Regions from separate parts of the Streptomyces sp. NPDC088923 genome, predicted to be linked through region 1. Evidence: riboswitches for the same ligand, from Rfam matches in the RefSeq annotation. Region 1 holds a riboswitch; each other region holds the start of a gene.
What was found. A riboswitch is a leader RNA that binds a small molecule or an ion and turns the genes downstream of it on or off. The one in region 1 is predicted to bind cobalamin.
Positions count from the first base shown of each region.

Region 2: it holds a riboswitch for cobalamin, as region 1 does, so the genes downstream of both, ACIP4O_RS13315 (ribonucleoside-diphosphate reductase subunit alpha) here and metE (5-methyltetrahydropteroyltriglutamate--homocysteine S-methyltransferase) in region 1, are expected to answer to the same signal.
Region 3: it holds a riboswitch for cobalamin, as region 1 does, so the genes downstream of both, ACIP4O_RS10880 (cobalamin biosynthesis protein) here and metE (5-methyltetrahydropteroyltriglutamate--homocysteine S-methyltransferase) in region 1, are expected to answer to the same signal.

Region 1 covers NZ_JBIVIO010000007.1:342,974-346,235, reverse strand. Annotated here, with positions in the region: gene metE (5-methyltetrahydropteroyltriglutamate--homocysteine S-methyltransferase) at 1-1,566, opposite strand, end outside; cobalamin riboswitch at 1,729-1,919, opposite strand; gene ACIP4O_RS25190 (ABC transporter ATP-binding protein) at 2,177-2,974, opposite strand; gene ACIP4O_RS25185 (FecCD family ABC transporter permease) at 2,983-3,262, opposite strand, start outside.
Region 2 covers NZ_JBIVIO010000002.1:469,640-472,901, forward strand. Annotated here, with positions in the region: gene ACIP4O_RS13315 (ribonucleoside-diphosphate reductase subunit alpha) at 1-2,111, opposite strand, end outside; cobalamin riboswitch at 2,248-2,369, opposite strand; gene mctP (monocarboxylate uptake permease MctP) at 2,715-3,262, opposite strand, start outside.
Region 3 covers NZ_JBIVIO010000001.1:2,412,207-2,415,468, reverse strand. Annotated here, with positions in the region: gene ACIP4O_RS10890 (anion permease) at 1-1,291, shown strand, start outside; gene ACIP4O_RS10885 (hypothetical protein) at 1,303-1,578, shown strand; cobalamin riboswitch at 1,718-1,850, shown strand; gene ACIP4O_RS10880 (cobalamin biosynthesis protein) at 1,961-2,917, shown strand; gene ACIP4O_RS10875 (cobyric acid synthase) at 2,914-3,262, shown strand, end outside.

The DNA of each region.
Region 1 (3,262 bases):
GCCGTGCCGCGTCGCGAGGTAGCCGTCCAGTCGCTCGGCGAAGTACTGCACCATGTCGTTGCGCTCGGGTTCGCCGTGCACGAGGACGTCGAGCCCGGTCTCCTCCTGGAAGGAGACGGCCCTGCGGATCTCCTCCTCGACGCGCTGCTCGTACCCGGCCTCGTCGATGCGCCCGGAGCGCAGGTCGGCGCGCGCCGCGCGCAGCGTGTCCGTCTGCGGGAAGGACCCGATCGTCGTGGTGGGCAGCGGCGGCAGCGCGAGATGCGCGCGCTGGGCGGCGGCGCGCTCCTCGTACGGGGACCTGCGGCGCGTCTCGGCGTCGGTCACCGCCGCCGTACGGGCCCGGACCGCCGGGTCGTGGGTGAGCGAGGACGCTTCGCGCGAGGCGAGCACGGCGCGGTTGGCGGCGAGTTCGGCGGCGACCGCCTCCGTGCCGCGGCTCAGCGCCTTGGCGAGCGTCGCGACCTCGGCGGTCTTCTGCCGGGCGAAGGCGAGCCAGCGCAGGACCTGCGGATCGACGTCCTTCTCGCGCGCGGCGTCCAGCGGCACGTGGAGCAGCGAGCAGGACGCGGCCACGTCGACGCGGTCCGCGAGACCGAGCAGGGTGCCGAGCGTCGCGAGGGCCCGCTCCAGATCGCCGGTCCAGATGTTGCGCCCGTCGACGACCCCGGCGACGAGCCGCTTGCCGGGCAGGCCCCCGGCGGCGGCGAGCGCGTCGAGATTCGCGGCGGCCGCTTTGGTGAAGTCGAGCGCGAGCCCGTCCACGGGGGCCTTCGCGAGGACGGGGAGCGCCTCGCCGAGCCGGTCGAAGTAGCTCGCGACCAGCAGCTTCGGGCGGTCGCCACGGCCGCCGAGATACGCGTAGGCCCGTTCGGCGGCGGCGAGTTCGGCGGGGGTGCGGTTCTGGACGAGCGCGGGCTCGTCGAGCTGGACCCACTCCGCGCCGGCCGCGCGCAGATCGGCGAGGACTTCCTCGTACACGGGAAGGAGCCGGTCGAGCAGGCTCAGCGGCGCGAAAGTGTCCTCCGTACCGGGGGCGGCCTTGGCGAGCAGGAGGTAGGTGACCGGGCCGACGAGGACGGGCCGCGCGCGCAGCCCGAGCGCGAGCGCCTCGCGCAGCTCGCCCACCTGCTTCGAGGAGTCGGCGGTGAACTCCGTGTCCGGGTCCAGCTCGGGGACCAGGTAGTGGTAGTTCGTGTCGAACCACTTCGTCATCTCCAGCGGCGCGACGTCCTGCGTGCCGCGCGCCATGGCGAAGTAGCCGTCGAGCGCGTCGGCCGCGACGGCGGCGCGGTGCCGCGCCGGGATCGCGCCGACCATGACGCTCGTGTCGAGCACGTGGTCGTAGAGGGAGAAGTCCCCGGTGGGGACTTCGTCGGCGCCGTCGGAGGCGAGCTGCCGCCAGGCGGCGGCGCGCAGTTCGCGTGCGGTGTCGTGGAGGCGCGCGGCGTCGACGCGGCCCTTCCAGTAGCCCTCGACCGCCTTCTTCAGCTCCCTGTCGGGGCCCTGACGGGGGTAGCCGTACACGGTGGCCCGTGCTGCCGCGGCTGCGGACTTCGGTGTCACGGAGATCTCCTTCGCGAGATGAATCCCTGAGATCCCGGGTGTCCACGGGGCGCGAAGGAACGGCGAAGGGGGCGGGAGCTGACGCGTCCGCCCTCTGTGCACGCCGACCCGCCCACGAGGTCACCGGGATGTCCGGGCGCGCTTTCGGCGCGCGTCCGGGCGGCTGGCAGGTCTTCGGACTCGCGGGCACGCCCTCCTGACGGAGGACACCTACTGGCCGTCGCTTCCCAGACCCGTACCCGGGCCCAGTGCGTATGACGGCGGTCGTTCCCGCTCACCGCTGCGGGGCAGTCCCGGATTCCCACCGGGTTCCCTCTTGCGACGCTCCCGCCTGGCGGACGGGGCGAACCAGCTGCTGCGGGCAGTGTAGGGGGTGGGGGGACGGAGGAGGCGGGGGAGTTCGGGGAGTGGACTTCCGGCTCAGCCCTCGCTGTGATCCCCGTGGTGTCGACGGGGTCGAGAATGCGGCGGCCCCGCAGCAGGACGCGGCTCACCGGTTCCGCCGGGTCGAGATCGAGCCCCGGCCTGGGGAGCATGTCGACGTCGGCGGCTTCGGCCCGTACGCGCCGGGCTGCGAGGTCGACGTACTGCGTGCCGGGGGGGCGCATCCCTACCTCGCCCTCGGCACCACCACGGGCGCGCCGTCGCCGGGGGCGCGCAGGATGTCGGCGTCCAGGCCGTAGACCTCCTTGACCAGCGCTTCGTCCACGACCGCGGCCGGGGCCCCCTCCGCCACGATCCGGCCGTCCTTCATCGCGATCAGGAGATCCGCGCTGCGGGCCGCCGCCGAGAGGTCGTGCAGGACCATCACAACCGTACGGCCCGCCGCCGCGACCTCGCGGACCAGGCGCAGCACGTCCACGACGTGGCCCGGGTCGAGCGCCGACGTCGGCTCGTCGAGCAGGACGAGCGGGGTGTCCTGGGCGAGGACCATCGCGAGCCAGCAGCGCTGACGCTGGCCGCCCGAGAGCCGGTCGAGGCGCTCCCCGGCGAGGTCGAGCGTCCCCGTCGCGGCGAGCGCGGCCCGTACCGCCTCCTCGTCGGCGCGCGACCACTGGCGCAGCAGGCCCTGGTGCGGGTGGCGGCCGTACCGTACGAGCCCGGCGACCGTCACCGCCTCGGGTGCCCGGGGGGATTGGGGGAGCAGCGCGACGTGGCGGGCCGCCCGACGGCGGTCGAGCGCCCACAGATCGGCGCCCGCGGCGTGGACCGTACCGGCCTCGGCGGGGTGCAGGCGCGCGATCGTGCGCAACAGGGTCGATTTGCCGCAGCCGTTGGGGCCGACGATCGCGGCGACCTGTCCGGCGGGCACGGTGAGGTCGACGTCCCGGACGACGGGGCGGCCCGGATAGCCCGCGCGCAGGCCGCTGATCAGGAGCCCCGCGGGCGTCCCGGTGGTGGTGGTCATGGGAGCGCTCACGCCTTTCGGGAGGGGCGGCCCCGGTCCTGACGGAGCAGGACCCAGAGCAGGAAGGGGCCGCCGAGCACGCTCGTGACGACCCCTGCGGGTATCTCGACGGGCGCCACGACCCGGCCGAGGGCGTCGGCGGCGGCGACGAGGAACGCGCCGGTGAGGGCCGCGCCCGTGACGGGTACGCGCGTGGGGCCCGCGAGCCGGGCGGCGAGCACCGGTGCGGCGAGTGCGACGAACCCGATCGGCCCGCCGACACCGACCGCGACCCCCGCGAGCCCCACC
Region 2 (3,262 bases), on a different contig from region 1:
GCGGTGCGCTCGGCGGCCATGTCGATGAGGCCGCGCTGCGGCAGCTCCCACGCCGTGCGGTACAGCGCCCGGACCTCCTCGGGAATCCAGTTGAAGCCCTGGACCGAGCCGTTCGCCTCGCGCAGCGCCTCACGGGTGCGCGCGTCCCACACGCCGAGCTTCTTCAGGTCCTCGACGAGGTAGCCGTTGACCTGGAGGAACTCACCGCTGAGCGTCTCGCGCTTGAAGAGGTTGGAGACCTGCGGCTCGACGCACTCGTAGGCGCCGGCGATCGAGGCGATCGTCGCGGTCGGCGCGATCGCGAGGAGCAGCGAGTTGCGCATGCCGCTCTCGGCGATACGGGCGCGCAGCGCCTCCCACCGCTCCGGCCAGGTCCGCTCCACGTCGTAGTGGTCGGGGTGCAGGACACCGCGCGCGGTCCGGGTCTTCTCCCAGGCGGGGACCGGGCCGTGCTTCTCGGCGAGGTCGGCGGAGGCCTCGTAGGCGGCGAGCATGATGCGCTCGGCGATCCGGGTGGAGACCGCCTTCGCCTCGGCCGAGTCGAAGGGCAGCCGCAGCTTGAAGAAGACGTCCTGGAGGCCCATCGCGCCCAGGCCCACCGGGCGCCAGCGGGCGTTGGAGGCGGCGGACTGCTCGGTCGGGTAGAAGTTGATGTCCACGACGCGGTCGAGGAAGGTGACGGCCGTGCGGACGGTCTCGTCCAGGCGCTCCCAGTCGATCGCGCCGTTCTCGACGAACGCGCCGAGGTTGATCGAGCCGAGGTTGCACACGGCGGTCTCGCCGTCGTCGGTGACCTCGATGATCTCGGTGCACAGGTTCGAGGAGTGGACGACGCTGCCGGGCTCGGCGGTCTGGTTCGCGGTGCGGTTGGAGTGGTCCTTGAAGGTCATCCAGCCCTGGCCGGTCTGCGCGAGGGTACGCATCATGCGGCCGTACAGCTCGCGCGCCGGGATCGTCTTGCGGGCCAGGCCCTTCGCCTCGGCGGCGCGGTACGCGGCCTCGAACTCCTCGCCCCACAGGTCGGTCAGCTCGGGCACGTCGGCCGGCGAGAAGAGCGACCACTCGGCGTCGGCGGCGACGCGGCGCATGAACTCGTCGGGAATCCAGTGCGCGAGGTTGAGGTGGTGGGTGCGGCGCTGGTCCTCGCCCGTGTTGTCGCGCAGCTCCAGGAACTCCTCGATGTCCGAGTGCCACGTCTCCAGGTAGACGGCGGCGGCGCCCTTGCGGCGCCCGCCCTGGTTGACGGCGGCGACGGAGGAGTCGAGCGTCTTGAGGAAGGGGACGATGCCGTTCGAGTGCCCGTTGGTGCCCCGGATCAGCGAACCGCGCGAGCGGATGCGGGAGTACGCGATGCCGATGCCGCCCGCGTGCTTGGAGAGCCGGGCGACCTGGAGGTAGCGCTCGTAGATCGAGTCCAGCTCGTCCTTCGGCGAGTCCAGGAGGTAGCACGAGGACATCTGCGGGTGCCGCGTACCGGAGTTGAAGAGCGTCGGCGAGGAGGGCAGGTAGTCCAGGCGGCTCATGAGCCGGTACAGGCTCGCGACCTCGTCGACGGCCGGGAGGCTGTCGTCGGCGGCGAGCCCCGCGGCGACGCGCAGCAGGAAGTACTGCGGGGTCTCGACGACCTTGCGCGTGATCGGGTGCCGCAGCAGGTAGCGGCTGTAGAGGGTGCGCAGGCCGAAGTAGCCGAAGCGGTCGTCGCCCTCGGTGTCGACGAGCGCGTCCAGGCGGGCGGCGTGCGCGGCGACGAACTCCGCGGTGCGGTCGCCGATCAGGCCCTCGCGGTGGCCCACGGCGACGGAGGCCGCGAAGCCGCTCGCGCCCTGCCCGGCGGCCTCCTCGGTGATCGCGAGGGCCAGCAGACGGGCCGCGAGCCGGGAGTAGGCGGGGTCCTCGGAGATGAGCCCGGCGGCGGCCTCGGTGGCCAGCTCGCGCAGCTCCGCCTCGTCGGCGTGGGCGCTGCGGCCGCGCAGGGCGGCGGCGGCGACCCGGCCGGGGTCGGTGTCGGGGAGATCGGCGGTGAGTTCCGTGAGGGTCCGCAACAGGGCGGTCCCGGGAAGGTCCTGCTCGGCCGCGACCGATGAGGCGGGATCTGCTGGCGCGATGGTCACTGGGGTGGCTCTCCCTCGCTCGCTGGGGGCCTCGGGTGCGGGGCGGCGACGGGACGACGGCAGCGCTTTCGGGCACACCGCGTCACGTCCCCGGCCCTTTCCGCGGGGCCCGGACGTCTGGCGCCGTGCCCGGGCGGGGCGGCGGCGCGCTTTCGGCAGGTCATCGGACTCGCAACACGCCACGGGGCGCGTCGCACACCGTTGCGGGACAGTCCCGGACTCGCACCGGATTCCCCTGCCGACAGCGAGGAAGAGCATACATCTGGGGGGCGGGCGGGAAAGGAGGCCCCAGATGTTGTGTCGGGGGTGGGGACTGTTACGTGCGGGTCAACGGTTGTGGGGTGCCGACAAGGTCCCCTGTGCCCGGTGGGGTGACGGGGGGCGGTGGGGGCGGCGACGTCGATCGTATGGCTTGAGGGGACCCCACAAGCGGGGTCGTACGGAGTTTTTACCGGGGGGAGCGGGGCGCGCGCGTGTTCGCATTCCGGTCGCTGTAAGTGAGGACATGTCAAAAAAATCAGCCCCTCCGGCGTTTGAGGAGCGGGGTCCGGGGCGGAGCCCCGCGCGCCGGGGCGGAGCCCCGCGCGGGCCCCGCCCCCGCCGTCAGTGCCCCGCGGTCTCCGGCACAGCCGGCGGCAACTCCTGCTTGACCCCAGGGTCACCCGCGTCCGCCACATAGTCCGACGGCTGGGTCTCGTCCACGCCGTCCGGTGCCTTGAAGGCCCGCAGGACGAAGGTGAGGACGACCGTGACCACGACGTTCAGGACGATCGCCGTCATCCCGATGTACCCGATCTCGCCGAGCCCCGGGATCTCCTTCGAGGAGCCCCCGAAGTGGTCCTGCGTCGGCGAGGACGTCGACCAGGCCGCCCAGGTCCCGTACGCCATCCCGACCGCCCAGCCGGCGAGCAGCGCCCAGCGGTGGAACCACCGTGTGAAGAGCCCGCCGACGAGCGCGGGGAGCGTCTGGAGGATCCAGATGCCGCCGAGCAGCTGGAAGTTGATCGCGACGGTCTTGTCCATGCCGAGCACGAAGATCAGCGCGCCGACCTTCACGAGCAGCGAGACGAGCTTGGAGATCCTCGCCTCCTGCGCCGGGGTCGCGTCCGGCTTCAGGAAGTCCTTGTAGATGTTGCGCGTGAAGAGGTTCG
Region 3 (3,262 bases), on a different contig from region 1:
GGAACACATCACGCTTCTCCTCGGGATCGTGATCGTCACCGCTCTCGTGTTCGATTTCACGAACGGTTTCCACGACACCGCCAACGCGATGGCGACCACCATCTCCACCGGCGCCCTCAAGCCCAAGACGGCCGTGGCGATGTCCGCGGCGCTCAACCTCGTGGGTGCCTTCCTCTCGGTGGAGGTCGCCAAGACGATCTCGGGGGGAATCGTCGACGAGTCCGGGCTCAGGACGGAAGTGATCTTCGCGGCGCTCGTCGGCGCCATCCTGTGGAACCTCGTCACCTGGCTGCTCGGCCTGCCCTCCAGTTCCTCCCACGCCCTCTTCGGCGGGCTCATCGGGGCCGCTGTCATGTCGGCGGGCTTCTCCAGCGTCAACGGCGGCACGATCGTCACCAAGATCGTGATCCCGGCCGTGGCGGCGCCCGTCGTCGCGGGCCTCGCCGCCTTCGCGGCGACCCGGCTGACGTACCGGCTGACCCGCGACGTCGACGAGAAGACCGGGGCGAAGGGGTACCGGGTGGGGCAGATCGCCTCCGCCGGGCTCGTCTCGCTCGCGCACGGGACCAATGACGCGCAGAAGACGATGGGCATCATCACGCTCGCCCTCGTCACCGGCGACGTGCTCAAGCCGGGGGCCAATCCGCCGGTGTGGGTGATCCTCTCGGCCGGGTGCGCGATCGCGCTCGGCACGTATCTCGGCGGCTGGCGCATCATCCGCACGATGGGCACCGGGCTCACCGAGCTCGCGCCGCCGCAGGGCTTCGCCTCGCAGACCGGCGCGGCGACCGTCATCCTCGCCTCCTCGCACCTCGGCTTCTCGCTCTCCACGACCCAGGCGTGCTCCGGTTCGGTGATGGGCGCGGGCCTCGGGCGCAAGGGCGGCACGGTGCGCTGGTCGACGGCGGGGCGGATGGCGATCGCCTGGCTGCTCACGCTCCCGGCCGCCGCGCTCGTGGGCGCGGGCGCCGAGTTCCTGACCCGGCAGGGCACGTGGGGGGTCGCCCTCACCGGCGTACTGCTCCTCGCGGGAGCCGGGACGATCTACGTACTGTCGCGGCGCCGGCCGGTGAGCCACCACGACGTGACCGGCGACGGCGAACCCGCCGGAGTCGTCACCCAGGCCCTCGCCGCGGTCGCGCCGCCGCCCGCCGGGACACTCACAGTGCCGGTCCAGCCGACGGCGGCCGAGGCGCCGGACGCCCTCCACCCCCCGCTCACGGCGGAACTCCCCGCCCCGCAGGCGACCGAGACCCCGCGCCACACCGCGGGCTCCGGCACCGCGGCCTGAAAGGAACCGGCATGAACATCGACTGGGCGGCCCTCGGCTCCGTCTTCGGCGTGAGCCTGCTCGTCACGGTGGGCCTCGTCGGCGCCTTCGCCCTCGGCATCGCGGGCCTCTCGCGCGCCTCGGCCGCGACGGCGGAGGACGGCGGCGCGGGCGGGGACGCGGGTACGGGCGCGGGCAGCGGTACGGGGACGAGCGGCCAGGCGCTGCTCGCCCGGCTCGGCGCGTACGCCTGTTTCGGGGTGTGCCTCGCGGCGGTCGCGTTCGGGATCTACGTGATCGTGGCCTGAGCGGACCCACCGGCCCCGCGAGGCCCCCGAGGCAGGGGGCGGCGCGGGGCTTTCGCATGACGTGGACGGAGGAGGGGGCGCGGGGCCCCGGCGGCCGATTCGTCCCTCTTGCGTCAAGTGCGAGTTGACGCCCGGTCTCGGGGCGTGATGCACTGCCGGGGCCATTTCGGCGGCTGTGGAGGAAGTACCGGTGCGAATCCGGCGCGGTCCCGCCACTGTGAGCGGGGGGTGATCCCCGTAAGTCAGGAACTCCCGGCGCCGAATCACGTCGTACCAGGGCGCGGACCCTGAGAGTAGGACACCCCCATGCCCGGCATACGCCGCAGTGCGCACCCGCCAGCCCGTCCGCTCCCCCGGCGAGGCGTGAGCGCGGACTGACGCCATGCCTGCCGGACGTGTTTTCGCGGTCGGCGCCACCGTCGGCCTGCTCGGCGACTCCCTCTTCGGCGATCCGCGCCGCGGCCACCCCGTCGCGGGGTACGGGCGCCTCGCGGGCGTCGCCGAGAAGGCGCTGTGGCGCGACCACCGGGGCGCGGGCGCCCTGCACACCCTGCTGTGCGCGGGCGGCGCCACCGCGCTCGCCGCCGTCGTATCGCGTGCCGCCGCGCGCCGCTCCCCCGCCGCGTCCGCCGCGCTCACCGCGCTCGTGACCTGGACCGTCGTGGGCGGTACCTCGCTCGCGCGCGAGGGGCGCGCGCTCGCCGCCGCGCTCGAAGCGGGCGATCTCGCCGCCGCGCGCGAGCGCCTGCCGCACTTGTGCGGGCGCGATCCGCGCCGGCTGGACGCGGACGCGATCGCGCGCGCGGTCGTCGAGTCCGTCGCCGAGAACACCTCGGACGCGGTCGTCGGGGCGCTCGTGTGGGGCGCGCTCGGCGGGGTGCCCGGGCTCGTCGCCTTCCGGGCCGTCAACACGCTCGACGCGATGGTGGGCCACAAGTCGCCGCGCCACCTGCGGTTCGGCTGGTCGGCCGCGCGGCTCGACGACGTCATGGGCTTCCCCGGCGCCCGGCTCACGGCCGGGCTCGCCGCGCTCGTGGGTGGCGGGCCCCGTACCGCGCTCGCCGCGGTGCGCGAGGACGCGCACAAGCACCCCAGTCCCAACGCGGGACCCGTCGAAGCGGCCTTCGCGGGCGCGCTCGGGGTGCGGCTCGGCGGGACGCTGTCGTACGGAGGGCGGGTCGAGCACCGGCCCGTGCTGGGCGCGCGGCGCGGGCGGGCGGTCGCCGTGACCGACGTCGAGCGGGCCGTGCGGCTCTCGCGGCGTGTGACGTGGGCGGCGCTCGGGGTGTGCGTCGCGGCGCGGCTCGTCCTCGCGCGGCGCTCGGGGGGTGCGCGGTGACCGGGGGCGGGCTGCTCGTCGCCGGGACGACGTCGGACGCGGGCAAGAGCGTCGTGACGGCCGGGATCTGCCGGTGGCTGGTGCGGCGGGGGGTGAGCGTCGCGCCGTTCAAGGGGCAGAACATGTCGCTCAACTCCTTCGTCACGCGCGACGGCGCCGAGATCGGCCGCGCGCAGGCGATGCAGGCGCGGGCCGCGCGCGTGGAGCCGAGCGCGCTCATGAACCCGGTGCTGCTCAAGCCGGGCGGGGAGCGCTCCAGCCAGGTCGTGCTGCTCGGGAGGCCGCTCGGTGAGCTGAGCGCGCGCGGCTACCACGGGGGGAAGCAGGCGGAGCTGTTCGGGACGG